DNA from 3 places in the Kurthia populi genome. Region 3 is predicted to be linked to each of the others. Evidence: a T-box and tRNA genes for the amino acid it is inferred to sense, from the RefSeq annotation. Region 3 holds a T-box; the other regions hold tRNA genes.
The links. A T-box is a leader RNA that pairs with one kind of tRNA and senses whether it is charged. The one in region 3 lies ahead of argS (arginine--tRNA ligase), so its partner is inferred to be a tRNA-Arg.
Positions count from the first base shown of each region.

Region 1: it has a tRNA-Arg gene. The T-box ahead of argS (arginine--tRNA ligase) is inferred to sense a tRNA for this amino acid. The anticodon was not compared.
Region 2: it has a tRNA-Arg gene. The T-box ahead of argS (arginine--tRNA ligase) is inferred to sense a tRNA for this amino acid. The anticodon was not compared.

Region 1 is NZ_JBHUOR010000136.1:49,745-60,870, reverse strand. It holds gene ACFSY7_RS17345 (hypothetical protein) at 16-270, shown strand; gene ACFSY7_RS17340 (hypothetical protein) at 323-607, opposite strand; gene ACFSY7_RS17335 (CarD family transcriptional regulator) at 971-1,432, shown strand; gene ACFSY7_RS17330 (cold-shock protein) at 1,640-1,840, shown strand; tRNA gene ACFSY7_RS17325 (tRNA-Arg) at 2,093-2,166, opposite strand; gene ACFSY7_RS17320 (heavy metal translocating P-type ATPase) at 2,263-4,665, opposite strand; gene copZ (copper chaperone CopZ) at 4,747-4,953, opposite strand; gene ACFSY7_RS17310 (metal-sensitive transcriptional regulator) at 4,966-5,268, opposite strand; gene ACFSY7_RS17305 (transglutaminase-like domain-containing protein) at 5,495-6,070, opposite strand; gene ACFSY7_RS17300 (MarR family winged helix-turn-helix transcriptional regulator) at 6,188-6,625, shown strand; gene ACFSY7_RS17295 (MFS transporter) at 6,625-7,827, shown strand; gene ACFSY7_RS17290 (NAD(P)H-dependent flavin oxidoreductase) at 8,104-9,099, shown strand; gene ACFSY7_RS17285 (hypothetical protein) at 9,344-9,574, shown strand; gene ACFSY7_RS17280 (hypothetical protein) at 9,613-9,819, shown strand; gene ACFSY7_RS17275 (zinc-binding dehydrogenase) at 9,837-10,208, shown strand; gene ACFSY7_RS17270 (DUF4017 family protein) at 10,393-10,590, opposite strand; gene ACFSY7_RS17265 (class I adenylate-forming enzyme family protein) at 10,606-11,126, opposite strand, start outside.
Region 2 is NZ_JBHUOR010000008.1:69,754-80,879, reverse strand. It holds gene ACFSY7_RS01485 (collagen binding domain-containing protein) at 1-455, shown strand, start outside; gene ACFSY7_RS01480 (hypothetical protein) at 665-997, shown strand; gene ACFSY7_RS01475 (glycerophosphodiester phosphodiesterase family protein) at 1,120-1,890, opposite strand; gene clpP (ATP-dependent Clp endopeptidase proteolytic subunit ClpP) at 2,056-2,646, opposite strand; tRNA gene ACFSY7_RS01465 (tRNA-Arg) at 2,811-2,882, shown strand; gene ACFSY7_RS01460 (polysaccharide pyruvyl transferase family protein) at 3,087-4,517, shown strand; gene ACFSY7_RS01455 (TetR/AcrR family transcriptional regulator) at 4,562-5,443, opposite strand; gene ACFSY7_RS01450 (DHA2 family efflux MFS transporter permease subunit) at 5,672-7,198, shown strand; gene ACFSY7_RS01445 (glutaredoxin family protein) at 7,358-7,618, shown strand; gene ACFSY7_RS01440 (sugar-binding transcriptional regulator) at 7,866-8,903, shown strand; gene gap (type I glyceraldehyde-3-phosphate dehydrogenase) at 8,931-9,938, shown strand; gene ACFSY7_RS01430 (phosphoglycerate kinase) at 10,121-11,126, shown strand, end outside.
Region 3 is NZ_JBHUOR010000003.1:9,451-20,576, reverse strand. It holds gene ACFSY7_RS00510 (GNAT family N-acetyltransferase) at 1-200, shown strand, start outside; gene ACFSY7_RS00505 (MerR family transcriptional regulator) at 250-1,119, opposite strand; gene ACFSY7_RS00500 (SigB/SigF/SigG family RNA polymerase sigma factor) at 1,493-2,290, shown strand; gene argS (arginine--tRNA ligase) at 2,457-4,130, opposite strand; T-box leader at 4,168-4,381, opposite strand; gene ACFSY7_RS00490 (MDR family MFS transporter) at 4,610-5,800, shown strand; gene ACFSY7_RS00485 (YdhK family protein) at 5,821-6,375, opposite strand; gene ACFSY7_RS00480 (HAMP domain-containing sensor histidine kinase) at 6,426-7,397, opposite strand; gene ACFSY7_RS00475 (response regulator transcription factor) at 7,460-8,110, opposite strand; gene ACFSY7_RS00470 (hypothetical protein) at 8,218-8,451, opposite strand; gene ACFSY7_RS00465 (ornithine--oxo-acid transaminase) at 8,526-9,719, opposite strand; gene ACFSY7_RS00460 (sigma-54 interaction domain-containing protein) at 9,913-11,126, shown strand, end outside.

The sequences.
Region 1 (11,126 bases), on a different contig from region 3:
GAAGGGGCAGGGTCTATGAATGGGTTACTCTGGGGTATTTTTTATTATCATAGCTTATTTCTACTATTCTTTTTAACAAAAAGCTTTTATCTCATACCGAATGGCTATGTGTGGGATTTTTGGGGTATTACTGCTTCATTTTTAGCTTTCGGCGTTAGTCTTTACGTATTTATTAAAGGCAAGCGTTCGTTTTTAGTTTTATGGTTACTCTTTGCTGGATTTATTACAACATTGTATTTCATTATTGGTTTATCTATCGGTTCGATTTAATCGTATGAAAAAAGCAAGTAACATGCCCCCACATGTTACCTGCTTTTCATCATTATATTTGTTTCAAACGCTCAATCTTTTGCTGGCATTCATTAATATGACGCTTTAATGTCGCCGCATCTACACGCATCTCTTCTAATAACAGTTGCAACTCAATATAAATGGTTTTTGCTTCCGCATTCATTTGTTGCTCTTCAAGACTAAATTCTTTTAAATCTTGCTCATAGCCTGCAATGCTTTGCTCATAATCAGACAAGCGCTTCATATGTAGATTGATTGCATTTTCATAATTTTGTAATACGCACGTTAAATAAACATCATTTGCACTAAATTCCATCGTAGCTTCACCCTCTGATTTTCTCTATTCCAACAGTCCCACATACCCTATTTACTTACCTATAAACTAAATTCAATATTTTTTAAAACCAACGTATTCACTTTGTATTGAATATAACAAATTCCTGTCATTTGTACAACGCTGAATATCCATTCTAAAGTCGCATTATTTTAAAATATAAGAGGTTATTTTTAATAAATTATTATTATAATTGTCTTATTTTTTCTATCCATATTATTATCAATGATTTTTTAATAGAAATAATTTGACACGAAAAATAACTTTATGCTATCATTAAAAATTTGATAAAATTACGTTTAAATGTTATTATGAAATAGATGACTATAAACGGAGGTGGATTCGATGTTTCAAATTGGTGAAAACATTATTTATCCAATGCAAGGTGCGGGTACAATAAAAGCAGTAGAAGAAAAAGAAATATCAGGACAAAAACAATTATATTATGTTATTGAAATGGCTATCAGTAATATGCAAATTACAATACCTAAAGATAAAATACTAAGTTCAAATATCCGTCCCGTTACAGATATTGTAGAATTAAATCATATTATCCAAGTATTTCAGCACGAGCAGTCTGAAGAAGTACTACCATGGAAACAACGCTATACATTAAATACAACTAAAGTAAAAACTGGTAGTATGCAAGATTGTGCTGAAGTTGTACGCGACTTAAGCCGTTTAAAAAAAGAAAAAGCATTAAATACAAGTGAAAAAGAAATGCTAGATCATGCACAGAAATTTTTACGTAGTGAACTAAAATTAATCAAAGGCATTACAGAAGATCAACTAAATATTTTTAGTTAATTTAATTTTTTTATAGATGTATTAATATAGTAGACAAATGTAATATTTTCCTTTATACTATATTTAATAAGAAATTTACAAGATAATAATTAATTCACCTATTACAAAGCGTACTAGTGATTGATTTAGTATTTTTTGTAATATGTGAATTTTTTCTTTTTGAGGAATTATAATCTTATTAAATATAATTAAATGGAGGTCATTTAAATGACACAAGGTACAGTAAAATGGTTTAACGCAGACAAAGGTTTCGGTTTCATCGAAGTTGAAGGCGGTTCTGACGTATTCGCTCACTTCTCAGCTATCCAAGGCGAAGGTTTCAAATCTTTAGAAGAAGGTCAAAAAGTAGAATTCGACGTAGAAGAAGGCCAACGCGGACCTCAAGCTGCTAACATCGTAAAACTTTAATTTTTAGTTAACGATTTCAAAAGCATCCTGTTTACAGGGTGCTTTTTTTATATAACTTTATCGTGAAATATAGTACTACTAGCAAAAAACATTTAAAAGATATAAGCTACCTAACTTCTTTACTACCAGCCTACTCTTTTTCCTCGTCAAAAAAACACCTTCAACTCATTCTATTCATTATTACGGTACACAACCTGTAATATAGAAAAAATTGAAAGTGCTTCATATAGTAATGTCTTATTTGATTTGGAATGTCCTTGACAAGAATCGAACTTGCGACCTACTCCTTAGGAGGGAGTTGCTCTATCCTACTGAGCTACAAGGACGTAAAATTACGTCTTCTATTATAGCATTATTTCACAAAAATAAAAAGGCATGCAAAAAAAACAGAAATCGTCAACACAATTTCTGTTTTTATTTCATTATTTTAATTTCACACGCTGTAATCTCAGTGCATTTAATACAACCGATACAGAACTAAATGCCATTGCCGCACCTGCTACCCATGGTGCTAATAATCCAAGTGCCGCAATTGGAATACCTAATGTATTATAGCCAAATGCCCAAAATAAATTTTGTTTGATGTTTGTCATTGTTTTTTTACTCATCAAGATGGCATCTGCAATACTATTTAGATCCCCGCGAATTAATGTAATATCGGCCGCTTCCATTGCAATATCTGTTCCCGTACCAATCGCCATACCAATCGTTGCCGTTGCAAGGGCCGGCGCGTCATTGATACCATCGCCTACCATTGCTACTTTTTTGCCTTGCTGTTGTAATTTTTCAATTTCATTTGCTTTGCCTTCTGGTAAAACACCTGCAATTACTTGCTTAATACCAACCTCACCCGCAATCGCTTGTGCAGTTGCTTCATTATCACCTGTCATCATAATCACATCGAGACCCATTTGATGTAATCGCGCTACCGCTTCTTTTGACGTATCTTTTACAGTATCTGCTACAGCAATCAAGCCAGCATATTCACCATCAATTGCCACAAGCATAGCCGTTTTCCCTTGCTTTTCAAACGCTTGCTTTTGCGAAAGTGAAGATGATACATCAATGCCATATTGAGCCATTAATTTATCTGTCCCCACAATTGTCGCTTTCGCATTAATTGTTGACTGCACACCGTATCCTGGTACCGCTTCAAAATATTGTGTCTCATATAACGAGATGCCGCGCTCCTTCACACCATTCACAATGGCTTGTGCTAAAGGATGCTCTGACTTTCGTTCGGCACTTGCCACATATGCTAAAAATTCTGCTTCAGGTAATGTTGTCACCACATCTGTTAAAACTGGCTCCCCATTTGTGACAGTACCCGTTTTATCAACGACGACCGTATCAATTGCTCCCGTTTGCTCGAGATATTCGCCACCTTTGAATAAAATACCATATTCAGCAGCACGTCCAGAACCAGCCATAATCGATGTTGGTGTTGCTAGACCGAGCGCACATGGACAAGCAATAACAAGTACCGCAATTAATACTTCTAATGCTTGCACAAAATCACCTGGCTGTACAAATAAATACCATACGATAAAGGTGATGACCGCAATGCCGACAACAATCGGTACAAAAATACCTGAAATTTTATCAGCTAGACGTTGGATTGGTGCTTTTGTACCTTGTGCATCTTCAACGACTTTAATGATTTGTGCGAGTGCTGTATCACGTCCAACTTTCGTTGCGGTCATTTTAATCGCACCATTTTTATTAATTGTGGCGCCAAATAACTCGTCGCCCTGTGTTTTATCAACTGGCATACTTTCACCTGTTAACATCGATTCATCAATCGTAGTATGTCCCTCGAGCACCTGCCCATCTACAGGAATTTTTTCACCTGGTCGCACGATAATTGTATCGCCAACAACAACTTCTTCTAATGGAATCTCAAGTTCTTCGCCTTGTCGGACAACAATCGCTGTTTTCGCTTGTAGTCCCATCAATTTTTTGATTGCTTCAGATGAGCGACCTTTTGCCTTTGCTTCAAATAATTTACCAAGCAGAATTAATGTAATTAATACTGCACTCGTTTCAAAATACAAATGCGGCATATGATTTCCATGCATCGTTAGCACCTCATACACACTATAGAAATACGCAGCGGATGTCCCAAGCACGACAAGCACATCCATATTCGCACTACCATTTCGAAGTGCTTTATATGCCCCTACATAAAATTGATAGCCAATCGCAAATTGAACAATGGTTGCTAACACAAATTGAAACCACGGATTTATAAATAAATCAGGTACGTACATCCATTGTGTAAAGGAGAAATGCCCTACCATCGTCCAAAGAAGTGGTAATGATAGTATTGCTGCCGCGATAAATTTCCATTGTTGCTTTTTAATTGCTTGCTCTCGGTAATCAACAGCTGCCTCATCTTGGTGTTTATGCGCACCGTAACCAATTTTTTCAACGCGCGCAATAATATCTGCAGTAGACACTTTACTTGGATTAAACTCTACCGTTGCCCGTTCAAGTGCCAAATTGACATTTGCTACTGATATACCATCCATTTTATTTAGTACCTTTTCGATACGTGCCGAGCAAGCTGCACATGTCATGCCGGTAATATCAAACTCTTGCTTTTCTTTGACGACGCCATAACCAAGCGCCTCAATTTTTTTCTCAAAAGCTTCTTCTGTTATTTTTTCTGGATCATAATGGACGGTTGAACGTTCAATCGCTAGATTTACATTCGCATCTTCCACACCATCTAATTTTTTTAAACCTTTTTCAATCCGCGTAGCACAGGCTGCACACGTCATACCTGATATTTGAAGATTACTTTCTTTTAGTTGTTGTGTCATTTCTTCCACCTTCCTCATACCTATAAGGGGTATATAATTTTGAAAATAAAAAGGAGAGGACATTCCACTCTCCTATCTTATTTAAACAACATCATAACCTTGGTCGTCGATTGTTTCTTTAATTGTATCTAATGTAACGGCTGCTGAATCAAATGCGATAGCTACTTGACCCGCTTCTAAATTAACGTTTACTGAATCTACACCGTTTAATTCCCCTACGCTACTTTCTACTGCTTTCACGCAATGTCCACATGACATACCTTGTACATTTAATGTTACATTTTCCATTTGAATTGCCTCCTATTTTCGCATTAATTTTTGGAATGTTACGAGTAACTCATCCAATACTTCGTCATCGCCTTCATTTAAGCGATCAACCACACAACCTTTTAAATGACCTTCGAGTAAAATTTTAGCCACACTGTTTAAAGCTGATTGGGTTGCTGCAAGTTGTGTTATTACATCATCACAATACGTATCTTCTTCAATCATGCGTTTGATTCCTCTGATTTGACCTTCCGCACGATTCAAGCGGACCGTTAAATCTTTTTTTACTTTTTCCGGATGGTGGCTTTTTCGACATGATATCATTTCAGGTTCCATGCGCCTCATCCTCCTTCTGTTATTTACACCTTCAGTCTACCATACCTAAAGGGGGTATGTAAATTATTAAGATTTTATAATTTTTCAATTAATATATCTATACCTTATATAGGTATATTAAAAAATATTATAATTTATCCATAAAAAATAATATAAATGCTAAAAAAACAAGTTTTTATAACTTTATATTTTTATAATTATTACTTCATATACCCCTGTATAGTATTTATAAATTCACCGGTAATCCAGATACATACAATTTTTTAGCATCCTTGTTTTTACTTAATGCTCGAATTACTCCCTCATTTGGCTCTGCATAAACTGTTTTATCATCCCATTCACCAAGCGCTGAATTCACAGTAAAAGCCAACTGCTCACGTTCAAGTGAAAACTGTGCATCAACACCTTGTTTATTTCCCCGTGCATCAACTCGTATCCAGCGATTTTCTAAATAAATTGCATTTAGGCCATGTAAACAATAGCCCTGCTCCGGTGTTTCAAATAGCAGTAATTTTTGATAGCAAAAGCCTGTGGGTATTCCTTGCGAACGTAATATCGCTGCTAGTAAATGTGATTTTGCATAGCAAAAGCCTTCCTTATACACGAAAACATCTGATGCGCAGCAAGTGACACGATTCGATTGAATATCCCATGTATGCGCAATGCTATCACGTACATATACAAAGGCCTTCTGTGCTTTTTGTACATCACTATCCTCTTGATGAAATAACTGTGCTACAAGTTGCTGAATTACGGGTGCATCATAATCAATAATGGCTGTTGCCTCTAAAAATTCTTTCATTTCACTTCCCCCTTTTTGTCAGTATAGCGTATTGACAAACATTGGTTTATCTCTTATGATTAAAAACGTTCTACAAAATAGTTAATCTTGTTAACTACTTTTTTATGAGGTGACAATATGCATATGTTTCAGACGCTCTATCATGAGCTTGTTTTAACGAACCGCACATTTGAGGCACAATTAAATGCTATTTTACAACAACAAGGCATTCATCGCTCAGATTGGTCCGTTCTTTATTATTTAATTCTGGATGATCAATTAACATCCGTCGAAATCGCTAAATTATTAGGGATTGAAAAACCCAATGTGACACGTATTATGAAAAACTTAGTGTCGATAGGCTATGCACGTGTTGAGCCTTCTCATGAAGATAAGCGCAAAAAGCGATTACTCATCACAGATGAAGGGCGCAAGATGTATGCTGAAGTTCGTACATATGTCGACCGATTTGAAATGGAATCAATGACAGGTATTGATGCTGAACAGCAACAAATGTTTATTGAGACATTAAATCAAATTCAACAAAATTTAATAAAGAGAGCCGGGGATAAATAGTGAGTCATACAAAAGACAAGCTATGGACGAAGGATTTTATTATCGTTTCACTAATGAATTTCATCGTCATTTTAATTTTCTATTTACTAATGGTGACCATTGCATCATTCGCTAAAAATGAATATGATGCCACCACAAGTCAAGCAGGTCTTGCTACAGGAATTTATATTGTCGGGACATTAGTCGGCCGTTTGTTTGCAGGACGCGTCATTAACAATGTCGGTGCACGAAAAATTATGATGATTGGCTTAGCAGCATTTATTATCACTACAGCACTTTATTTCGTCCATAGTGGTGGTATTACGATGCTTCTTATTTTCCGTTTAGTAAACGGCGTTGCCGCGGGTGTTGCCTCTACTGCCACAAGCACAATCATTGCACAAATTATTCCTTCTGCACGTAAAGCGGAGGGCATTGGCTACTTTAGTATGAGTACAACACTTGGTACAGCTATCGGTCCTTTTTTAGGCATTATGCTTGGGCGCCTTGTGTCCTATAATACGATTTTCTTATTCTGCGTTATTTTAGCAGCTCTTGCTTTTATTATTGGTTTAACAGTTCGTGTACAAAAAGCATCGGTATTACAACCAGCTGCTGATGCACCTAAAGTGAAATTCAGTTTAAAACAATATATTGAACCTAATGCGATTCCAATTGCCATTATTACGTTTTTAATGTCGCTTGGATACGCCGCCATTTTATCCTTTATTAGTTTCTTTGCAGAAGAGCGTGACTTAGTAGCAGCGGCAAGTTTCTTCTTCTTAGTTTATGCTGTAGCTATTTTAGTTACACGTCCATTTAGTGGTCGCCTGATGGACACCAAAGGCTCAAATGCTATTATGGTTCCTTGCTTCATTTTATTTGCAGCAGGACTTGCCATTCTTAGTGTGACACATTCTGGATTTCTATTATTATTAGCCGCCGTTATTATTGGGGCTGGTTATGGTAACTTACAGTCTGGTGCACAAGCGATTGCACTTAAAGTAACACCAGGTGCACGCGCTGGACTTGCAACTTCAACATTCTTTATCGCACTCGATGCCGGCCTTGGCTTTGGACCATACATTCTTGGTTTTGTCGAACCAATCGTTGGCTTTGGTACATTGTATATTGGCTTAGCAGTATTAATTCTCGTTACACTTGTGCTGTATATGTTGCTGCATGGTCGCAAAGATAAAGAATTAACAGCACAAGCACATTAACTAAACATATCAAAATAAAAAGAGGCTGGGACATACGTATAAAAACAACCTCTCCTATGAGCATAAGAAAAACCGGAACCGCGCGGTGGCGCGGTTCCGGTTTTTCGTTGCGAACGCTAAAAAAGAAAATAACGTGTTTTGTCCCAACCTCTTTTTCATATTATCTATCTTTATTAAAATTCTACTATATCTTGTAAGGGATTGACGATCTAAGTATATTTTATAAAGTCATCGGGTAATAAGATTAGATAATCTATTTTAATGAGGTGAGCGCATATGTTAGACAAAGTAAAAATTATTCAAGCTCCTATGTCTGGGGTTACAACACCAAATTTTGTTGCTGCTTCATGTGAGGCAGGGGCTTTAGGTTTTATTGCCGGAGGATATGCTACAAAATCCGAATTAAAACTAGCTATTCAAGAGATACGTATGAAAACAGTCAAACCTTTTGGCGTTAATTTATTTGTACAAAATCCCCCTTTATTATCTAAAGAAGTATTCACAAATGCCTGCGAAGCTTTGCAATCTGATTATACTAAACTAAATCTTACTGCTTCCCCTAATTTACATTTTGAAAATCACTTCAATGAACAAATTCAAGCTGTCATAGAAGAAGATGTGAAAATTATTTCCTTTACTTTTGGTCTGCCAAATCAAACTATCATTGATAAATTAAAAAAACAGCATGTATTTTTAATTGGTATGGCTACAACCAAAAATGAAGCGCTAGCCATTGCGCACGCTGGCTTTGATGCGATTGTTTTACAAGGTAGTGAAGCAGGTGGGCATAGAGGTACTTTCCAAATGCCTTTTGATTATGTTCCTCTACATCAACTTATCAGAGAAACACGACCATTAGTAACACTTCCACTCATTGCTGCTGGCGGCTTAATGACAGCAACTCAAATTCAAGAAGTATTAAACATCGGTGCAGATACCGTACAAATAGGAACTGCACTACTTGTTGCTAAAGAATGTGAAATTCCAATCGCTTATAAACAAGCCATTTTGAATTCCACAGAGCATAGCACAACATTTATTACAGCGTATACAGGAAAACCAGCGCGTGGGCTACCTACCGCATTCACAAATCGTATAGCAGAAAACTGTATTGCACCTTACCCTTATCAATATTTACTAACGCGAGACATTTTAAAAGCAAATCAGACATTGAAAAATCCTGATTATTTTTTTTATTTAATGGGTGAGCATAGCCATCAAGCAAGAGAAGGTAGCATCCAAGAAATTATGTCTTCTCTACAAATTTTATAGTAGCCACATCTCTATTGCCCGTAAACAGCTGGGACATTAGAGATGTTCTTTTTATTATACAGTCCTATTTCTATTTTGATAAAAATACCATAGCAAGTATACATACCGTATAACAATTCTTTTACTAACATTAAAAATCATTATTTTTTTATGAATTTACACTTAAAAAACCGTGATAATCATTGGTCTATTCTCGTCTCCATAACTCGTATACTGTATTAAAACTATGATGGAGGCGAAGTAGATGCAACAAACAATCGAAAAAATAACAACTACTAAAACAATGTGGCATATATTACCCTATATTTTACTGCTGTATATTATTTCATATCTCGACCGTGTTAATTTAGGATTTGCGGCGCTTGAAATGAACTACAAGGAGAAATTGTCGAACTATATGAACCACTTGATGGCTTTGCAATTGGTGACAAGGTTATCGTTCGTTCAAGTGGTGGTGGCTATGCTACGCATATAGCAGCTAATAATAAAAATGTCTTTAAAATCCCTGAAGATATGCCACTGGACTTCGCAGGAAGCTTTTCAGCTACAGCCTCAACTGCTTATTGGGGCTTACATGGTGGTTTTTATCCACTAAAAGATGGCGATACAATTGCTATTGTTGGTGCCTCTAGTAGCGTTGGTAGCTTCTTAGTTCAACTTGCACAAGAATGGGATGTTAAGATCATTGCTGTAGCTAGTAAAAAAATGAAGCGCGCTTAAAAGAGCTTGGCGCTGATATGTTCGTCGATTATCGTGACCCTGAAGCTATTGAGCAACATGGAAAAACGGCAGATTTCGTATTAGATGCTTCATTATTTAACGCTGGTGAGCATGCTGCATTAATATTAGCGAAAGAAAATGCGACCTATGTTGGCATGACGACTTTACCAGACAATTCATACCGCCCAGATGTAAAATGTGTTTTCCTATCACGTACACCAGCGATGATAAATGATATTGTCATTCCTTATTTATTTGATTTCTATGAAAAACATGGTTTAGCTGACCAAATTGCATACACACTTCCATTTACAGTTGATGGTGTAAAAGAGGCACATCGCTTACTTGAAGGTACACGTAATAGTGGGAAAATAATTTTTAAAGTTTAAACTTGCATATGTTTACTCAACCATCTTTTTCCGGTATACAACTGGAGAAAGGTGGTTTCTTTATTAATGTTCATGCTTTTTAAGCCAAATACTTTCTATTCCTATTAAAAAACACTTTCAAAGCATTTATCTCCTTGAAAGTGTCTCAATTTTTTAAGATATTCTAGTAAAAACATGCTTTTTATTACAGTGCTTGTTTATTAGGCGCTTTTTTATATTGCCAATAATTGAAGCCTAATACAAGAAGTGACATAGGGATGGCGTATAGTTGTACAACAAAAAACTTCCAAGACCATATTGAATATCCTTGAATTATTAGTAGTGCTAGCCCTATAACACAAATTAAAGCATACATCAAAATCGAAGCAAGCCATCCTTTCATTGCAAAACCTTCTTTCTATTGTCGTTCACGCAGTACTTGCTTTAAAATTTTACCAGATGCATTGCGCGGTAAAATATCAATGCGCTCGTAACGGCGAGGCACTTTATAGGTTGCTAAAAATTCATTCGCAAAATTTCCTAATGTTTCGCCGTCAATGCCTTCATCACTTACATAATAAGCTTTCACAATCTCACCAAATTCAGGATGTGGCACACCTATGACAGCTGTTTCATGAACACCATCAATACGATTTAATAATTCCTCCGTTTCGCGAGGATAAACAATTTGTCCACCTGTAATAATAATGTCTTTCGTACGATCAACGAGCCATATAAAACCATTCTCATCGCGCTTCGCTAGGTCACCCGTACGCACCCACCCTTGTTGCAATACTGCTTGTGTCTCTAATGGATTATCAATATACCCTTGCATCACACCTTCACCAGCAACCCAAATTTCACCAATCTCATCCGTAGCCGCTTCTTCCCCAAGATTATTTACAATGCGCATTTCTGTACCAAACATCGCCCGCTTCC
Region 2 (11,126 bases), on a different contig from region 3:
AACCAGGAACAGATCCCGAAGACCCGGACAATGGTGGCGATGGTGAAGATCCAAATGATGGCAACACGCCAGATGAAGAGTACCCAGACGGAGAATATCCGGATGTGGATGGCGATGATAACGACAACAATAACGGAAACACAGGTAACAACGGTAATAATGGTAACGATGGAAACACAGGTAACAATGGTAATACTGGAAATAATGGCAATACAGGTAATGACGGCAATGCAGGCAATAATAATAACAACGCTGGTAACGCAGGCAATAACACACCAGGAAACGGTAGCAATAACAATACAAATACGAATGGTTCAAATGGCAATAAAGCACCTTCAACAGGAAGTAGCCTACTACCTCAAACAGGGGAGCAGGTAGCGCTTTATAGCTTAGTAGGGATGCTGTTAATTGGCGCAGCGTTTATGTTATTTAAGCGTAATCGTCGTAAAGCATAAAAAGAGAGGAATCACCGCTTTGGTGGTTCCTTCTTTTTTTTGTTCTTTTTTACTATATCGAATTTCAAAAACGCTCTTTAGGTCGGAATTGTTCTTTTTCTAGATGCAATTTATGCGGTGGCGTAAGTTTTGAAAGTGTGAAGCGGGGTAATTAAATGATAGAATAAGTATAAATAAAACTTATACATTTGGATGGAGGATTTTTCATCATGGAATTAGATATTACGTACATTGCACATATCAAAACTGAAGGTCAAAAAGAACAAATCGTCGACTTAAAAATCCCTGAATTAATCGAGTTCCACATCGGTCGTGAAAACAAAGCTGTAGAACTTTTAGAAGAATTAGGTCACACAAACGTTAAACGCCCAGAAATTACTGATGGCGAAGAAATGAATAACTTAACAACAACTTCTACATTTGAAGGTAAAGAAGTAACAACAACTATTCACTACACTACAGCATTACGCGCTGGTAACGTTGGTAGTAAATCAGGTGACTTCTATTACGAATTAAAACAATTACACAATGTTGTAGAATAACCACTGTTTTGTGGTAGTAAGAAAAAGTCTAAACGAACGCTTTTAGGTCATTTCTTGTTGTTACAGAGAGTGCTGCCGAATGGCACACAAAAAGAGAGCTTCCGATTGGGAGCTCTCTTTTTTTATGGTTTCAGTTTATCGGTTTCGACTAGTAGTGGCTTATAGCTTTTGGCGCGTTTATAGGCGCTTTTTGTATTGACGCCATAAATATGAATACGCAGTCCGCTAGCACGGATTTTTTTTGCTGTCGCGGCATCAAGATTATTAATATGGGTTGTATAAATGGCATGTTTGTATTTTTTAAGCTTTTTAATATCACTTGCTACGCTTTTTTTAGGATTGCCGATAAATGAAATTGTGGCATTTGGGTAATTTTTATTGAATTTCGCACGTGCTTTACTATCTGAGATGACGAAAAATGTTTTATTGTACATATTGGCCTTTTTGACAAGGGTCACGATGCCTTTGGCGTATTTTTGATCACCGAAATCACCTTTTGAGCCATCAATATTGACGCCAACATTATATTTTTTGGCTGAAGCTAATACGTCCTTTAATGTTGGGATTTTTTCTGTTGTTAGCCTATTATTTTTATCTACAAGATGATATACACGAAGTTGTTTTAATTTTCGACTAGCGACAGAACCATATCCAGTAGTTGTACGGTCGATTGTTTTATCGTGCATTAATACATATTGATTGTCTGCTGTTTTACGCACATCGATTTCAATAAAGGCATAGCCAAGTTCTTTTGCGCCTTGTACACCAGCTAATGAATTTTCAGGTGCGACCACTTGTGCACCACGGTGAGCACTGAGTTTTGTATTCTTCCATTTTAGCCAGGAAGCTGTATTTGTATCAGCAGAAGCAACCATAGGTGAAACTAAGCTCATGCTCAGACAAATAGCTAAAATTCTTTTGAAATAGGTCAATTAAAATCCCTCCCTTAAGTATATGATTCTATCATACTGCATTTTTTTGGCAAATGAATACTAAAAAACATAAAAAAACACTAAACAACCAATGAGAAATGGTTGTTTAGTGTTAGGGATGAAAAACTATTTTGTTTCGTTACGTTCCATGATTTTATCAATGATACCGTATTCTAGCGCACGTTCAGCTGACATGTAGTTGTCACGATCTGTATCTTTTTCGATTACTTCGATCGGTTGACCAGTGCGTTCAGCTAAGATGCGGTTTAATTTTTCGCGTGTTTTTAAGATATGTTTTGCTGCGATTTCGATTTCAGTCGCTTGACCTTGAGCACCACCTAGTGGTTGGTGAATCATGATTTCAGCGTTTGGTAATGCAAAACGTTTTCCTTTTGTACCAGCTGTTAATAAGAATGAACCCATTGAAGCAGCCATACCGATGCAGATTGTTTGTACATCTGGTTTGATGAACTGCATTGTATCGTAAATGGCCATACCAGCTGTTACAGAGCCACCTGGAGAGTTGATGTATAGGTAGATATCTTTTTCTGGATCTTCTGCTTCTAGGAATAGAAGTTGAGATACGATTGCGTTTGCTACGTTATCGTCGATTGCACTACCTAGCATGATGATGCGGTCTTTTAAAAGACGAGAGTAGATGTCATATGCGCGTTCGCCGCGGTTTGTTGTTTCGATGACTGTAGGAATTAAGTTCATAAGTATTTCCTCCTTATATGTCCATAAAATTGGCACTGTTTCGTTGCCTTGTAAACATATCATAACTTTTTTGGTCAATAAAGGTCAAATGAAATGAATCATTTAATAGAAAGTTGATAATACGCTCTTTACCTAGTATAATAGTAAGGTCGTCATATAGCTATGCCTCTGTAGTTTAATGGATAAAACATAAGATTCCGGTTCTTAGGCTGGGGGTTCGATTCCCTCCAGGGGCATCCATTTTTAAATACCTTTTGATAGGTCAATTGAAACATATAATTTTTAAAAAAACTGTGCATTTGTGCGGTTTTTTTATATTTTAGAGCATTTACAATGGAGCAAGTGATTTCATTGACATTTCATATATAAATTAACTACTATGTAGTAGAGTGCTTGTACGGACAACTAATAAAGTGATTGTAATTGAAAGGAGAACAAATATGAAAAAAATCTTAATGCGTTCTGGGATGTCCCCACTAAACAACTTTGACCCAGCACATATCGCTTCTACGAATTCTATTGGAGGGAATGTAGGGAACTTAGTTTATGCTTATGGGATTTACCGCACATTAACGACTGAGGATGTCATGATTGTGCCGGATTATTATCGATTAAATCCGAAAGATGCAGATATGATTAATGCAAATTATGACGGCTATATTATTCCGTTAGCGGATGCATTCCGTCCAGATTTCATCGGGCATTTAGAGCGTTATGCAGAGCTGATTAATAAATTAACAATTCCGGTTTATGTAATCGGTGTAGGGGCTCGTACGCCATTTGATGCACAAAAAGGTGCGAAATATGAATTTGACGATGCAACGAAAAAATTCGTAAAAGCTGTATTAAATAAATCAGCAATGATTGGGGTACGTGGTCAAATCACTTCAGACTACTTAACAGGACTTGGCTTCCAAGAAGGCGTAGACCATATGCCAATTGGCTGTCCGTCGATGTATAGTTTCGGTCGTGATTTGAAAATTCGAGATACGAACATTACAAAGGATTCGTTAGTGTCAATTAACAACTCACGTTTATCACCAGATAATGTATTAAACTTTATTGATCGTAGCCGTCATGAATTTGGTAACTACTACTATATTCCACAGTGGCTAAAAGAACTGAAAATGACCTACTTAGGTGGACCGGACCTACCTAGCCAAAATAAAGTGTATCCGGAATCTGTATTAGATGAATATTACACAGGAGATCATGTGCGCTACCCAGTAAATATTCCAACATGGATGGAGTTATTACAAGAAGTAGATTTAAGCTTTGGTGCACGTCTTCACGGGAATATTGCTGCAACGATTGCAGGGACACCAAGCATCATCTTACCGAAAGATGGTCGTATGCGTGAATTAACGGACTATCACCAATTAAATAATTACTGGGGTCCAGATATTACAGAGGACACAAACATCTGGGATATTATCGAACAAAGTGACTTCCATAAACCAGAGAAAGTGGCGAATGAGAACTTTGACCGCTTTATTGGCTTCTTAAATAAAAATAACTTAGACCATGCGTATAAGAAAACAATGTATCCAAAAACGACACCTTTTGATGAGAAAATCAAAAATGTTGATATTCCAGGCGTTGTGACACCATATGTAACAGCACCAATTGATGAGCAAGTACGTCGTTGGCAAGCATTTAATGACGCAGAAAATGCACGTACAGAACGTCGTGTAAAACGTGAAATGGCTGCGAAGAAAAATGATGCAGCTAAAATTGCGGCGTACAAGCAGGAAATTGAGCGTCTGAATAAAAAAGTAAAATTCCAAGAAAATACATTAAATCGTAAAGCGGTAAAAGCAACTTTAGGCTTAGCGGATAAAGTCGCAAAATTACGTGGTAATAAAAAATAATAAAAAAAAGAGGTCGGGACGTAACTGTCCTGACCTTTTTTTGATTAACTATTATTTTTTGAAAGTTGCCATAGCTGATTCGTGATTTCAATGGCTTCTGGTGCGTGCGGTGTATCACGGAAGCTATTATAAAACTGGAAAGCAACGGCATTAATCACATGGTAGCGTGGTGTATCACGTTCTAATTCTTCGATTAAATAAGCAATGTATTCTTGTTGCTGGTTTGATAAATCTTTTAAATACGATTTAAAGCCATGGAGTTGCTTGAGTAGCTCCTCTTTATCAATGACGCGCGCTTCAATATTTTCATTAATAAATTCCTCAAAAGTCGGTCCAAGCAGCGTCTTTTGGTTGCTAATTAATGTTGGGGTAATGGCATCTAGTTGGTCTAATGCGAATGTTATAAATTCCATCGCATTGCCACGTGGGTAATTAATTAACTTCCCGATGTGGAACATTTGATGCATCATACCAAATAATAGAATGGATGCATCATAATGATAGGGAACTAATTTTGTGCCATAGACGTCTAGTAATCTGCGCGCGGTCCAATCAATCTCTTGCAGGAGATTTTGATCGACGAGGCGCTTTAAATCTTTATCACCCGAATGCAGGATGGACTCAAAAATCGGTAGCAGATTATGTTCGTGGTTCACTTGCATCGTGGCGATAAGTTGAGCGGCAAGGACAGACTTGTCGTTTTTTTCTTTGCCAGTAATCGCTTTAACTTTACGGACTGTCGTTTCTTTTCGCCCGATATCTAAGATGGCGATTAGGCAGTCTTTTTTTGATGGGAAGTAATTATAAAATGTGCCTTTTGAAATTTTAGCTTCTTCAATAATTTCTTGAATGGACGTTTCTACAAAGCCTTTTTCAGAGAAGAGCTTAATACAGGCCTGAATAATTTGTCTTTTACGGTTGTTCATTTAGTCACCTTTTTTATTCTATTTTGGACTAGCAGTATAATTTTAATCATAGTTCGGATTAATTTCAAGTGAATTGGACTCATATTATAGTGAAGAAAACGCTTTAAATGGCGGTTTATTCTCGAATGAAACATTTTTCTTGCAAAAATTGGACTGCGAGTATAAAATGTATCAAGTAAACTTTGAAATCGAAGTAAATATAAATATTAGGCAAAGAGGGAATTGAACATGGATCAACCACTTAAAAAGCCCCCGTATTTAATGATTGCCATTTTATTCGTTGGGGCATTCGTAGCGTTCTTAAATAACACGCTATTAAACGTAGCATTACCTTCAATCATGAAAGATTTTGATGTTGAAGCATCAACGGTTCAATGGTTAGCAACAGGTTATATGCTTGTAACTGGGGTACTTGTACCAGCCAGTGCATTTTTAATTACACGTTTTAAAAACAAAACATTATTCGTCACATCAATGGCGATTTTTACAATTGGTACAGCATTAGCAATTGTCGCACCAAACTTTGGTATTTTATTAGCCGCTCGTATGATTCAAGCATTAGGTGCTTCTGTTATGGGACCACTTCTTATGAACATCATGTTAGTCAGCTTCCCAGTTGAAAAACGTGGTGCAGCAATGGGTATCTTTGGTCTTGTAATGATCATGGCGCCAGCTATCGGACCTACATTATCAGGTTATTTAGTTGAGCACTTCTCATGGCATTACCTATTCATTATCATTTTACCGTTCGCTATCATTTCATTATTATTAGCGATCTTCAAATTTGATAATATTATGGAAACAAAACCAGTAACACTCGATGTTTTCTCGATTATCTTATCAACAATTGGTTTTGGTGGTTTATTATATGGCTTCTCCACTGCTTCATCAGCAGGTTGGGACGCAATCGAAGTATGGGGAACGATCACAATCGGTGCCATCGCACTTATCTTGTTCGTCTTCCGTCAACTGAAACTAGAAAAACCGCTTCTAAGCTTAGAAGTATATAAATTCCCAATGTATGCAATGGGTAGTGTCATTTCCGTTATCATCTCAATGGCGATGTTCTCTGGTATGATTTTAACACCTTTATATGTACAAAATGTTCGCGGTATTTCACCATTAGATGCTGGTTTAATGATGTTACCAGGTGCTCTAATGATGGGCTTCATGTCACCAATTACAGGTAAATTATTTGACCGCGTTGGGCCGCGTCCATTAGCAATCGTAGGTCTAGCAATCGTCACAGTATCAACTTACTATTTATCTAAATTAACATTAGATACGTCTTACACGTATTTAATCGTAGCGTATACAGTGCGTATGTTTGGTATGTCAATGGTAATGATGCCAATCATGACAAATGGTTTAAACCAATTGCCAATGCGTTTAAATCCACATGGTACAGCAATCAACAACACACTTCAGCAAGTTGCAGGTGCAATTGGTTCAGCCGTGATGATCACAATTATGACAAACCGTACAAAATCAGCAGCAGAAGATCTAGACATTGAAGCAACTGTTGCAGATAAAGTGAAAGAAAAAGCAATGGAAGCTGCTCAAAATGGTGAGCAAATGACAGAAGTTCAATTAGCGAAATACGGGAAAGAGCTTGCTGAAACAATGGCAAACAAAGCGATGGTTGAAGGGATTAACTTCTCATTCTTTATCGCAATGATTGTTACAATTGTCGCGCTTGTCTTATCATTCTTCTTAAAACGCGTACAAGTAGCGCCAATGAAAATGGGTAAATAAACATTCCTTTATAATAGGAAGAAATAGAAAAGGGCAGTCAACGAATTTCTTGTTTGACTGCTTTTTTTTCTATCTTTAGCGGGGGGTAAACGCTACCATTTTATTTGAGTTTCTTCTATAATATAGAGAATCAATATAAAACAGCAAAGGAGTGTTCACATGCTCACTTTTTACAGTCGACAAAATTGTCGTCTTTGTGAGGAAGGAATGAACATGATGCGCCTCGTCCAGCAGGAAGTTCCGTTTGAATTTGCGACCGTAGATATCGAACAGGATGAAGACTTGCATGAGAGGTACATGATGATGATTCCGGTTCTCGAAAAAGACGGCGAAATGATTCAATATGGTATCTTAGATTATGAGACGATTATTGAAGCAGTGACAGAACAGACGGATTCATCATTTGAACAAGCACTTTAGGGAAGAATTGCTTCGAGCAATTCTTCTTTTTTTATTAAAAAATGTTTTAATTATGGCTAAGTGGGAATACAAATTAATGTAAACATTTAATTAGCCACTCTCGGTGGGACATAATTAGCCCATGTTTGCAAAGCAATATTTAACCTGCTATAATGGACGTAGGAACAAAAGAAATATTTTTTTATAGTGAGTGGGATAGAAAATGTATATATGGGATAAAAAAGAACCCACTGAGAGGAGAGAGAGTATGCCTTCATTAACGGAAGCACAATTGAAAATGCTGCCTGAGATGTCAGGTTTGCTACAAGTACGCTACCGTATTTTAAATATGGTCCAAATGCTTGGGCCAATCGGTCGTCGTGCTTTAGCAGATAGTCTCTCTCTAGCAGAGCGAGAAGTGAGGAAAGAAACAGACCTAATGCGTGAGCAGGGGTTAATCGTTGCAAATCGTACAGGGATGTCGATTTCAGAGGCAGGAATTCAAATTTTAGATGTGCTGAAGCCGCTTGTGTATGAATGGTCAGGTATTACAGATTTGGAACGACAACTGCAAAAATATTTACGCGTGAAACGTATGACGATTGTCGATGGGAATGTCGATCAGGAACCTTCAGTGAAGGCAATGATGGGCGTCGAAGCGGCGAATCTTTTAAAACGTGAAGCGAAGCAAGGTGATATTATCGCCGTTACAGGTGGTAGTACGGTTGCGGCGGTAGGTGAACAGTTGTCGACAGCTTCGAAGATACACGGTGCGACATTTATTGCAGCGCGTGGAGGCATGGGTGTTGATGTGAAGATGCAAGCGAATACGATTGCCGCAGAGTTTGCGAACAATACTGGCAATGAGTATCGCACATTGTACTTACCAGAGCATCTAAGTGAAGCCGCATATAATGCGATGATTCACGAACCTATTGTAAAGGACATGCTCGATTTATATGATCGCACAGATATCGTCGTTCACGGTGTTGGTTCTGCCGACGAGATGGCATGGCGTCGTAATTCTACCTCTGATGAAGTAGAGAAGTTACGAGAGCATGGTGCGATCGGCGAGGCATTTGGTTATTACTTTGATGAAACAGGGAAAGCTGTACAGCGCATCCGGACAGTTGGCCTACAACTAGAGCAGGTCAAAAAATGTCCCACTGTTATCGCCTTAGCGGGTGGTGCTTCAAAAGCCAAAGCGATTTTAGCGTACTTTACAAATGCACCAGAACAAACAAACTTCATCACAGATTTATCTGCTGCACAGGAAATGTTAAAAATAATTCGAGAAGAAATTTAATTAATTATACTATTGGAGGAAATAGACATGACTTTTAAATTAGCAATCAACGGATTTGGACGTATTGGACGATTAGTATTCCGCACAGCATTACAACGCGAGGACATCGAAATTGTCGCAGTAAATGACTTAACGGACTCAGCAATGTTAGCACATCTTTTAAAATACGATTCAGTACACGGTAAATTAGACGCTGACGTATCTTACGAAGGCGAAAACTTACTTGTTAATGGCAAAAAAGTTCGTGTATACGCAGAAACAGACCCAGCGAAATTACCATGGGGTGAATTAGACGTTGATATCGTAGTTGAATCAACTGGTCGCTTCACAAACTATGACGATGCGAAAAAACACGTTGATGCAGGTGCTAAAAAAGTTATCGTGTCTGCTCCAGGTAAAAATATGCCAACATTCGTAATGGGTGTTAACGAAGAAACATACAACAAAGACGAAGATATCGTATTCTCTAACGCATCTTGTACAACAAACTGCTTAGCGCCAGTAGCGAAAGTGTTAGACGAAAAATTCGGTATCAAACGCGGTATGATGACAACAGTTCACTCATACACAAATGACCAAAAAATCTTAGACCTTCCACACAAAGATTACCGTCGTGCGCGTGCAGCTGCTATGTCTAGCATCCCAACAACTACAGGTGCAGCATCAGCAGTAGCAAAAGTTTTACCTCAACTTGAAGGTAAATTAGATGGGATGGCAATCCGCGTACCAACACCAAACGTATCACTTGTTGACTTAGTAGCTGAGTTAGATCAAAACGTAACAGTTGAAGAATTAAATGCCGCATTCAAAGCAGCATCTGAAGAAGGATCACTTGCGGGTAAACTTTCTTATTCTGAAGAACCACTTGTATCAATTGATTACAACGGTAACACTTCTTCTTCAACAGTTGACGCATTATCAACAATGGTTCTTGAAGACAACTTAGTGAAAGTACTTGCTTGGTACGATAACGAAACAGGTTACTCAACTCGTGTTGTAGACCTTGCTGAATATGTTGCAAACCAAGGATTCTAATAATTGAATACGAAACGCTCGTTTTTAAAAGAAATCTTTATTTTGAAAAAATAATTAGCCTTTTAAGTAGTTAGCGTATATAATGAGTTTGAAAAAAGAGGAGAAGAGCGAGACGGTTACTTCTCCTTTTTTATTGATAGCAAGTAAGCGTTTTACACGCGCTAAAGGGAGGCATTCTGTAGATGAATGAGAAAAAATCGGTAAAAGATATTGATGTGAAAGGTAAACGCGTATTTGTACGTGTGGACTTTAATGTGCCAATGGAAGATGGAAAAGTAACAGATGACACACGTATTCGCGCAGCATTACCAACAATCCAATATTTAGTCGATGAAGGTGCCAAAGTGATTTTATCAAGTCACCTAGGCCGTCCAAAAGGTGAAGTAAAAGAAGAGCTTCGTTTAACAGCAGCAGGCGAGCGTTTAGCAGAATTGCTAGGTAAGCCAGTGAAGAAGTTAGACGAATCTGTAGGTGAAAACGTGAAAGCGGTTGTCGCAGCTATGGAAGATGGCGACATCGTATTACTTGAAAATGTACGTTTCCACGCTGGTGAGGAAAAAAATGATCCAGCACTTGCAAAACAATTTGCGGAGCTTGCAGATGTCTATGTGAATGACGCCTTTGGTGCCGCTCACCGTGCACACGCAACAACAGCAGGTATCGCAGAATTTTTACCTGCTGTATCAGGCTTCTTAATGCAAAAAGAATTAGATGTTTTAGGGAAAGCACTAGCAGATCCTGAGCGTCCATTCACAGCGATCATCGGTGGCGCTAAAGTAAAAGATAAAATCGACGTGATTAACCACCTGTTAGAAAAAGTGGATAACTTAATTATCGGTGGCGGATTGTCTTACACATTCACAAAGGCACAAGGTCACGAAGTTGGGACATCTCTTCTTGAAGAAGACAAAATTGACTTAGCAAAATCATTTATCAAAAAAGCAGAAGACAAAGGCGTAAACTTCTATATGCCTGTCGATGCAGTTGTAGCGGACGAGTTTTCAAAAGATGCCAATACAAAAGTAGTGGATATCGATAAAATTCCTGCAGATTATATGGGATTAGATATTGGTCCAAAAACGGCTGAAATCTATGCGGACGTTATTAAAAATTCAAAATTAATCATTTGGAATGGCCCAATGGGTGTATTTGAAATGGATGCTTTCGCAAACGGTACAAAAGCCGTAG
Region 3 (11,126 bases):
CTCTTTTTCAAACGTTTAATGAGTTAGGTTGCGAAAAAGTATTTGTTGAAGTGCTAGTAGAAAATGATACGCGTCATCTATATGAATATTTTGGTGCTAAAATCGTTGAAATTGATACGATGAACCTTGGCACACAAGAACTAGAGTTTTTCATTTATAAATGGGACTCCGTAAAAAATGTCTTAGCACAGCTAGCATAAAAAAGCCGCAATTGTCATTTCTGACGATTGCGGCTTTTTTTAGTTGAATTTAATAGCTATTAAAAATCGTTGCCATGTCATTACAAAATGTTAAATGTTTAAATGGTTGCTTTTCAGTATAGATTCTTGCACCTTCGCCACCAATGACGAAGCGAATATGCGGATGCTGTGCCGCAAATTTTTCGAGATTGAGTAATTCATCAGGAAATAATTCAAATGGCTTTAATGTAGCTGCTGATAATAAAACGACCTGTGGCTCAAGTTTTAATATCAGTGCTTCGATCGTAGAAACAGAGGGTGAGCTGCCAATCATAAAATTACGATAGCCTTTAATACTTGCTTGAATTAATAAAATTTCAATAGCAATCTCGTGATTTTCTCCAGGCAGGCACGCACCTAAAACTAATGGACGTTCATTATTGACCGGGAAGCTTCGTCGAATGGTCGCTAAAAAATCGCGAATAATCGTTGAAGCAAGTGTTTCTTGGTACTCAAACCAAGAATGATTTTGCCAATTGTCGCCTACTTGATGCAAGAAGGGAATAATCAATTGATGTAAAAATTCATTGATACTTAAAATAAGATGCGCTTCCTGTAATATTTTATGAAAAGCTGCTTCGTCGCAATTCCAACCATACTCTAATAATTTAAATAAATAATGAGTCGTTTGTGGTTGGAACGCTGGCAACGTATTTGTCTTTTCCATTGCGCTACGAATCGTTGCACCGTCACGAATATAGTGTTGTATTTGCAATAAACGTAAAACATCTGACTGCGTATACTGGCGATAACCATTCTCTAGCCGGGTTGGTTGAATAAGTTGATGACGTTGTTCCCATTTTCGAGTTGTTTCTTTTGTAAGACCTGTAATATGTGACACTTGTGAGATTGTATAGTAATAATCTGAGTGATTTAGCATGATGACCCAAATCCTTTCTTCCTTTAAATTATAGGCGATTTTGAGCATTCATTCAAATTGTCTAATATTATTAAAAAAACATTATACAAAAAAATATAAAAAATAATAAATTTATAAAAAAAGAAAGGAATTTAGTTTGTATATTTATAACTAGTTAAGTCTTTTTTTAAATATTTATATACTTTTTAAGGTCTAAATGCTTCTAAAAGACATATTTTTTTTATTTTTTTAAATATAGATGTTTCAAAGAGACTATTGATGATGATTCATTAGTATAACTTTTAAAAAAATAAGTTTGACAATGTTTAAGGAGAGGTAAAGTCAATTAGATTTATCAGAAGTTCATACTAATCAAACAGGAGGAACTTAACCAATGAAAAAGAATTCATTTAATGAACAAGAGATTCACGCATTATTAAAAGACGCACAAAATGGAGATACTGATGCAGCAGCCGAGCTTGTAGACAGATTTCAGCCTCTCGTGTTGTCAATTGTAAATAAGTATTCACGCAAGATGAATGAACGTGAAGATGTTGTACAAGTTGGCATGATGGGGCTAACGAAAGCGATTCAAAAATTTGATTTGAATTTAGAAGGGAAATTTATTTCATACGCTGTTCCGACAATCGCTGGGGAAATCAAACGTTATTTCCGAGACTGCACATGGGACGTACATGTGCCGCGCCGCGTCAAAGAATTTTATATGCATGTCAATAAAGCAGTGAATGAATTAAATGAACAATTACAGCGCTCACCTAAAGTTTCAGAAATTGCGGAATATCTACAGGTAAAAGAGGATGTTGTATTAGAAACGATGGAACTAATGAGTGGCTATAACACATTATCTCTAGAAGCTCCTGTAGAAATGGGCACAACAGATGGTGCACCCTCTACATACAATGATTATCAAGGGATGATAGATGACAATTACGAGAAATTTGAAGATCATCTAGTGTTAAAACAGTCTTTAAATTATTTGACTGCGCAAGAACGAGAGATTGTTGAACTTTTATTCTTTAAAAACTGGACACAAACAGAAGTAGCGGATAAGTTTGGCGTGTCGCAAATGCATATTTCACGTATGCGTCGAAAAATCCTTTTAAAATTAAAAAATACAATTCGTGCGCATGATCATTTAGATATGCCACAGCGTTTTTCAAAAAATGCGTAGTATCAAAGAAAATCGCGTCTAAAAAAGAGTCTGGGACAAAACACGTCATTTTCTTTTTAAGCGTTCGCAACAATAAAACCGGAACCGCGCCACAGCGTGATTCCGGTTTTTCATATGTTCCTAGGAACGGGCAATTTTACACGTATGTCAAAGCTTCTTTTATACCCTACATATGCGCTGGTGCCTCAATACCTAAAAGATTTAAGCATTGCTCTAAAATAATAGACGCGGCATACAGCACGGTTAAGCGGTCCTGCTGCGTGTCATCCTGTGTTAAGACTTTTTGCTGACCATAGAATTTATTAATGGTGCGAGAAAGTTGTAAACTAAATTTAGCAATTTGAGAAGGGTCTGCCTGTGTATAGGCACGCGCAATCGTCGCTTCAAATGTTTCGAGCACTTTAATGAGCGGCCATAATGTATCATCGATTGCTTGAAGCGGAGCAGTATGTGCTTTAAAATCGGCTTTTTCAAGTAATGTATGAATACGTGCATTCGTATATTGCACGTATGGACCGGTCTCACCTTCAAATGTTAGCATTTGCTCGATTGAAAATTCGATATCATTTAGACGGTCGTTTTTTAAATCATTGAATAATACGGCGCCGATACCAACTTGTTTGGCAACTACATCACTATTTTCAAGCGTTGGATTTTTTTCTAGAATGGTTTGCTTTGCAGCTTCCATTGTTTCATTCAATACATTTGCTAATAAGACAATTTTGCCCTTACGTGTCGACATTTTTTTGCCGTCTTTTAGCATCATACCAAATGGAATATGGGCAAATTTTGATGCGTCATAGCCCAGTTTATCAAGCACTTGGAACCATTGTTTGAAGTGTAGTGTTTGCTCGCCACCAACAACATAAAATAGTTTTTCAGGTGCGTAGTTTTCGAGACGATAAATGGCAGCAGCTAAATCACGCGTTGCATAAAGTGTCGCGCCGTCTTTCTTTTTAATTAAGCAAGGAGGCAGGGTTTCACCTAAATCAACGACCTGTGCACCTTCTGAAGATGTTAGTAATTTTTTAGCTTCTAGCTCTTCTACGACGCGGTCCATTTTATCATTATAAAAGGCTTCGCCATTCGTTGAATTAAAATGAACGCCTAAAAGCTCATAAATTTCATTAAATTCGAGTAAGGAAGCTTCGCGGAATTCTTTCCAAAGCCCAAGTGCTTGTGCATCTCCGTCCTCAAGCGCTTTAAATGCCTGGCGTGCTTGCTCATCAAGTGTAGCATCTTTCTCCGCTTCCTCATGGAATTTCACATAAATCTTTAATAACTCTTGAATCGGCTGCTGACGAATTGCCTCAGGATTGCCCCATAAGCGATACGCAACGATTAATTTTCCAAACTGCGTACCCCAGTCTCCAAGATGGTTAATGCGAACCGCTTCATAACCCATTTTTTCTGCAATATTCGAAATTGCTTGCCCGATAACCGTTGAACGTAAATGCCCCATTGAGAAGGGTTTCGCGATATTTGGTGATGAATAGTCTACAACCACTTTTTTGCCATTCTTTGGTGCCGTCGCATAGGCAGCTCCCTCGCTCACAATTGCTGGAATAATCGTATTCGCGATAGGAAGCGGCTGTAAGAAGAAGTTCACATATGGGCCGTTTGCAACCACTTCTTTAATACGCACATCTTGCAATTTTTCTGCTAAATCCTTCGCAATGTGAACAGGGGACTGGCGTAGCTGTTTCGCTAAAATAAAACATGGAAAGGCGATGTCACCTAGTTCATCATGTTTTGGTTTTTCAAGTAATTGTTCGATTGTCGCTTGGTCAATGGCGTGATCAAGTGTGTCATGTAGTAATTGTGCAATCATTGTTTTCATTTTTTTCTCCTCCAATAAAAAAAGCCCTCGCCTCTATAAAAGAGACGAGAGCATAGATTCCCGTGGTACCACTCTAGTTGCCAAAATTTGGCCACTCATCATTGTTAACGAGGATTGCCCCGATACTTCCTACTACGTTTCAGAAGTTTTCTCCAAAGTGCGGTTCACCGTATGGATTTGTCTAGGCTTACACCAATTCCTAGCTCGCTTAACCCTCTCATATCGGCTACTCTCTTTTTCATCGAATTTGTCGAATCATTGAATTGTGTTTCATATTACTAGAAAAAAATACATTGTGCAATGTTTTTTTGAAAATAAAAAAACGCCCTTTCGGAACGTTTGTTCTATTTTTGCCGCAGTTTAAATAAATTACGTATTATTCGATTTCTATTATTTTTAGTATACCTGATTGTAAAATATAAGTCTATTTTTTACTAGAAAAGCTCGGTATAGTAGACGATACAGTGAGGGGAAAGCGCATGAAATGGAATAAAAATTTGAAAATTCGTCTTGTGGGAGAAGGGTTATTTAACCTATGCTACTGGATGTATTTCCCGTATATGGCCATTTATTTTAGCAGTCAATTTGGCGTACAGCTAGCAAGTATATTGATGATGATTCCACCGTTTGTGCAGCTATTCGGCCAATTGATCGGTGGGGTTATTGCCGACACACTTGGGCGACGAACAACGATGCTTATTGGTGCTAGTATTCAGGCCGTGATGTTTGCATTATTTGCGTTATCAACGGAAAACTGGCTTGATTATGTCGCCTATGTATTGATTGGCATTGGCGGTGCCCTTTATAGCCCCGCGAGTGATGCGATGGTTGCCGATTTAGTGCCGGACGAAGAGCGCAAGCACGTATTTGCGACCTTTATTACCGTCAAAAATATTGGTGCGGTACTGGGCCCGGTAATCGGAGCCACGTTATTTTTCTCTTATCGCACACCTTTATTATGGGCCTGTACGCTTATTTTAAGTGTGTATCTACTCATTATTTTTATTGAAATGACCGAGACCTTACCAGGAAAAAAGCCCGCTAAAAAAATCACACGTAGCCTCCTAGAAAAGGCCGGCAATTATCGCCTGATTGTGCAAGACCGCGTATTTTTTCTCTATATTTTAGCTGGTGTACTATCGATTTTTACCATTATGCAGCTCGACTTATTTATCGCTAAATACATCGTTGATGAAGTACCGGCACAGTGGCATTTAGATAGTCGCTCTATTCTAGGCCTTCTTTTAGGCATTAACGGCCTGATGTTTGTGGTGCTTATTTTACCGACAACACGCTTACTTAAAAATTGGCGGGACCGAGATGTGTTTATTTTATCCTGCCTACTAAACGGTGGTAGTTTATTTCTTATGAGTATGACAACCAATCTTGTGCTACTCATTGTACTCATTGTGGCATTCACGATGGGTGAAATTGTTCGTGCACCTGTCATCAATCATTTTGTTAGTAGGCATGCACCAGAAGCGATGCGTGGCCAATATATGGGTGCTTCTAACATGCAATATACGATTGGTCGAATATTGGCGCCTCTTATTTTTTTCGTATCCTCTCCTATACTAGCAGGAACAACGCTATTTATCGTATCAATAATAAGTATGATGCTTTATCTAAAAATTTCTCCCTATCCGTACAAAGTAAAAGGATTGGAATAATCAATTCCAACCCTTTAATTTTAGTGAGCAGCTCGTAATTCATCTTCTGTTACCCATTTATGATTTTTAATCATTTGTCCATCTGCATCTTTATAATCGACCATATAAACGGTCGTTTTTTTAGCGGAATCAATTGTCGCTCTAGCACCGGCCATTCCTTCCATATGGTCAGCAGTTAGAGTTACTTTGTCACCCTTTTTATACGAAGTAGGGGAGGCTTTCTTGATTTCTTCATGAATGACCCATTTATGGTTTTTGACAGGTTCTTTTTTACCCGTAGTCGGCGTGTAAGTCACGCTATATACCGTAGTGTCGTACGCACCTGAGACAGTCGCTTGTTGTCCGTCCATACCAGGCATATGATGGGCCTCCATGGTTACCTTACTACCTACTGAAAATTTAGGATTCTTTTCTTTTTTAACAGCATCCGGTGCTCCTTCACTTGACGAATGATTCATCGATTCATGATTCATATCATGTTGCTGTTTTGGCTGTTCTTCCGTCGTATCAGCTTGTCCACATGCACTCAGACTTATTACTCCAATGATAGCTGTTGTCATAATCCATTTTTTCATGTATTCTCATCCTTTCTTTTGTTTCATTATAAAAAGAACTTATGTAGAACTTATGAAGAATGGCGAGGGAGATCAATTTGACAAGTCATGCCACCTATATCATTATTTTTCATCATAATGGTTCCTTGATGGGCTTCTACTAATGCTTTTGTAATCGTTAGTCCTAACCCTTTATTAGAAGAGGATGTACTACTAACATAGCGCGTAAATAGCTTTTCAGGAGTAGGTGAGCCACCACCTGTATCTGCGATAATAATACAAAGAGATTGCCCATTTTCCTTTGCATAACACTGAATACGTCCATCTGATTCGACAGCGTGAATGGCATTTTCAAAAATATTTTGTAAAATTTGTGTAAGTCGTTTTTCATCGACGAAGCCCTTTAAATGAGGTGCTACATCAATCGCTAACTCCATTTTTTTTGATAAACAAATCGGCGCATAAAGCATCGCCGTTTTTTCGATAATTGGTGCAATGAATTGGTTTTTTCGCTCAATAGTGAATTTTGGATCATTAATCACATTTAATTGATCGAGCTCTGCTACAAGACCAATCAATCGATCTAACTCCGCTGTACAATTCGATAAACGTGCTGGTGTTACTTCCCAAAGACCATCTTCAAAAGCACTTAATTGACTTTTTAAAGTAGCCAATGGATTCCGTATTTCATGTGCCAGATTTTGAGTCATTTCATTTCGTGATTGCTCATACTGAGCGAGTGTTTTATCGAGTGTCTGTAGGGAACACCCCAATTGTCCGATTGCATCATTTGGCATAGAAGGTAAGGAGACATATCTTTCTCCTTTGACGAGCTTAAGCGCAAAAGCTTGAAGAATGTGCATTGGCTTAATAATCATTCGCGCTAATAAAAAACTCGCAATGCTAATTACTACGAAAAGAATGAGTAATGTCCAACTAGCTGTTTCTCGTAAAGCCATATCAAAATGGGCGAGGAGTGCGTCATTTTGACTAGAATCGAGCATTTGAAAATGCTTATGTGCTTTATGTAATAAGATATACATACTGATTATTAGCGTAGAAAATGTGAAAAGAGTCAACAGAATCGTTATTTTCACTACAAGTTTCATGAGAGATGACTCACTTCTTCTAATTTATACCCAATACCAAAAACAGTTTGAATGAGTGGGTAGTTTATTTTCTTCCGAATATTTTTTATATGCTGATCAATAACCCGTGGGTCTGTCTCTTCACTAAATAAATTTTCAATCATTTCATAACGACTAAATACTTTCGTTGGATTCTCAAGTAGTAATGTCATAATTTTCCCTTCATTCTCTGTCAACGTAACGGCTTCATCCGGTAAGGTAAGCAGTCGTGCTGTTGCTTCATAATTAATTGCACCTACTTGAAGATTCGCTGATTTCGGTAAAAGCCTTTTTGCACGTGCTACGATTTCTTTTGGATGAAAAGGTTTAATTACGTAATCGTCAGCTCCAATATGAAATCCATTGAGCTTATCTTCAATGCTAATTTTTGCGGTAAGCATAATGACCGGAATCGATGTTTCTAGCTTTAGATAGAGACAAATATCTTCACCACGCATGTCGGGCAGCATTAAATCTAAAATAACTAAATCAACAACATGTTTTTCAAGTAAATCTAATGCCTGACTTCCTGTATGCGCTATAACTACATGCGCTGGTAATTTTTCAAAATACGTTTGTAAAACATCGGTAATAGGATGTTCGTCGTCAACAAGTAAAATGGTGTTCATTTTATACCCCCTACCCCTTATTGTTGACTAATTAGAGCGAGGTTGCAAGAAACTTGCGACCAATCAAAAAAGATAGCATCTCTTTTTTTAGAAGAGAGCTATCTTTTTTAAAATCGTAAATGTTGCTTAGCTGCTTTTCGTGCCTCACGTTTTTCAATGGAACGCCAAATCGCCAAATACACCGGAATAAAAATAAGACTGAAAAGGGCGATGACACCGATTAAAAGTGGCACATTCGGTGCTTTAGCCATCGTGTTATAAAAATAAGCACCCACGAAAACGAGTACATAGATGATAAGAAGCCATAACCAAAACAACGCCTTCGTTGTGTAATTTCTCATAAAATCCCCCCTGCATGTAAGTGTACCATGAAGCGAACATACAAGGCATCTAACTTCTGGGGGTATTTTGTTAATTAATTAAAGAGCGTTTTAATCTGCTCAAGCGCCCAGTCTAGCTCTTCTTTTGAAATCACAAGAGGTGGAGCAAAGCGGATAACGGTTGCATGCGTTTCCTTACATAATAAGCCCTTTTTCATCAGTGCCTCGCAGTAAGGACGCGCATCTGTGTGTAGCTCAATACCAATAAAGAGCCCTGTGCCACGAATTTCCTTAATAGCTACATGGTTGATTGTTTCAAGTTGCTCTTTAAAGTACTGCCCAAGCTCAAGCGAACGCTGTACAAGGTTTTCCTCTTCAATGACTTCAAGAGAAGCAGTGGATACTGCACAAGCTAGTGGATTGCCGCCAAATGTTGAGCCGTGTGAGCCAGGATTTAAGACGCCTAAAATATCCTTATTCGCCACGACCGCAGAGATTGGCATCACACCGCCGCCTAATGCTTTTCCTAAAATAAGCATATCCGGCATGACATCCTCCCATTCATAAGCGAATAATTTCCCTGTACGCGCAAGGCCTGTTTGGATTTCATCACAAATGAATAATACTTGATGTTTGCGACAAATTGCTTCTACTGCTTTTAAATAGCCTTTTGGTGGCATAATAATGCCCGCTTCCCCTTGAATGGGTTCAACGATAAACGCCGCCGTATTTGGCGTAATCGCTTGCTCGAGTGCCACTGCGTCCCCGTAAGGCACGACCTTAAACCCTTCTAACATTGGCCCAAAGCCTCGCTTATACTCCTCCTCAGATGAGAGGGATAAGGCACCCATTGTACGACCGTGGAAATTGCCGATACAGCCAATAATTTCTGCTTTCCCTGCTTCCACACCTTTGACATCATATGCCCAGCGACGTGCCACTTTAATTGCGGACTCCACCGCTTCGGCGCCTGTATTCATCGGCAGCACCATATTTTTTCCGGTCATTTGTGTCACCTTTTCATACCACGGTGCCAATTGGTCATTATGGAATGCACGTGATGTTAACGTGACCTTCTGTGCTTGGTCGACAAGTGCCTGAATAATTTTAGGGTGACGATGCCCTTGGTTGAGTGCCGAATAAGCCGATAGCATATCCATATACTTCGTGCCCTCCGGATCATATACCCAAACACCTTCGCCACGCTCAATCACGATTGGCAGTGGGTGATAATTGTGTGCGCCTAATTTTTCAGTTGTTGTCATAATCGATGAAGATGCTGTTGTCATAATCAATCCGCCCCTTTAAAAAAAGTATGTGTCGACTTTATCTATGCAAAAATCATGCCAACTTCTACTAAGCGTCAAATCCGCATCATAAAACGCTTTTTATTGTATGATAAGCCAGAAAATTAAGAAATTTTTTGGCGTTTTACCCATTTCGCCAATTTTTTTTGCTATGCTAGTGAAAAGAGGTGACAAAATGGAAAAATTATTAATCAATGCCATGGATTGTTTGAATGTAGGCGTTCATATAATTGATGCGACAGGCAAAACCATTGTATACAATCATAAAATGTCCGAGCTAGAGGCGATGAATCGTAGTGAAGTGCTCGATAAAAATATTCATGATGTCTTTCAGTTTCAGGAAAATGAGGAAAGTACATTACTAACGGCACTTCATACCGGGGAAGCCGTGCTAAACGTAAAGCAGCAATATTTTAATAATATCGGGCGTAAAATTATGACGGTTAATAATACCTATCCGATTGTTGAAGCGGGTGAGGTAACAGCCGTTATGGAAATTGCGACGGATGTTACGAAAATAGAGCGACTTTTACGACATCAAAAAGAGGCACTAAAGCCATCCTTCCATTTTGATGATATTATTGGTGAAAATAGTGGGCTTCTCGATGTTATAGAGCTCGCAAAACGTGCGGCGCGTACAACGTCTAATGTGCTATTAATTGGCGAAACAGGAACCGGAAAGGAATTATTTGTGCAAAGCATCCATGATGCTAGCAATCGCTCCGATAAGCCACTCATTGCACAAAACTGTGCGGCGTTGCCTGATACGCTAATGGAGAGTATTTTATTTGGTACAACGAAAGGGGCATTTACTGGTGCAGAGGATCGTCCAGGCTTATTTGAGCAGGCAAATGGCGGCACGTTATTGTTAGATGAGTTAAATTCATTACCTATCCATCTACAGGCCAAGCTACTGCGCGTACTACAAGAGAAAAAGGTGCGCCGGATTGGCGGCTTACAAGAGATTTCAGTAGATGTACGCATGATTGCGACCATTAATGAGGATCCATTTGAATTAATTGTACAGGAAAAGCTACGTAAAGATTTATATTATCGTCTTGCAGTTGTCGCACTAATGATTCCGCCGCTTCGAGAGCGCATGGATGATTTAGATTTATTAGTAGAAAGCTTTATTCATAAATACAATGATTTGCTGCAAATGAATGTCCAATCGATTTCACCCGCTGCCCGCGAGCATTTTCGTCAGCATGACTGGCCGGGGAATGTGCGTGAGCTTGAGCATGCGATTGAATCAGCCATGAACAGTATGGAATACGAGCAAATTATTGATGAGGTACATTTGCCGTATTATTTCCGGATGAAAGCTCCTAAACTTCAAAAAGCGATGTTTACATCATTTGAGCAAGATTCGTCAAAAAACTTAAAGGA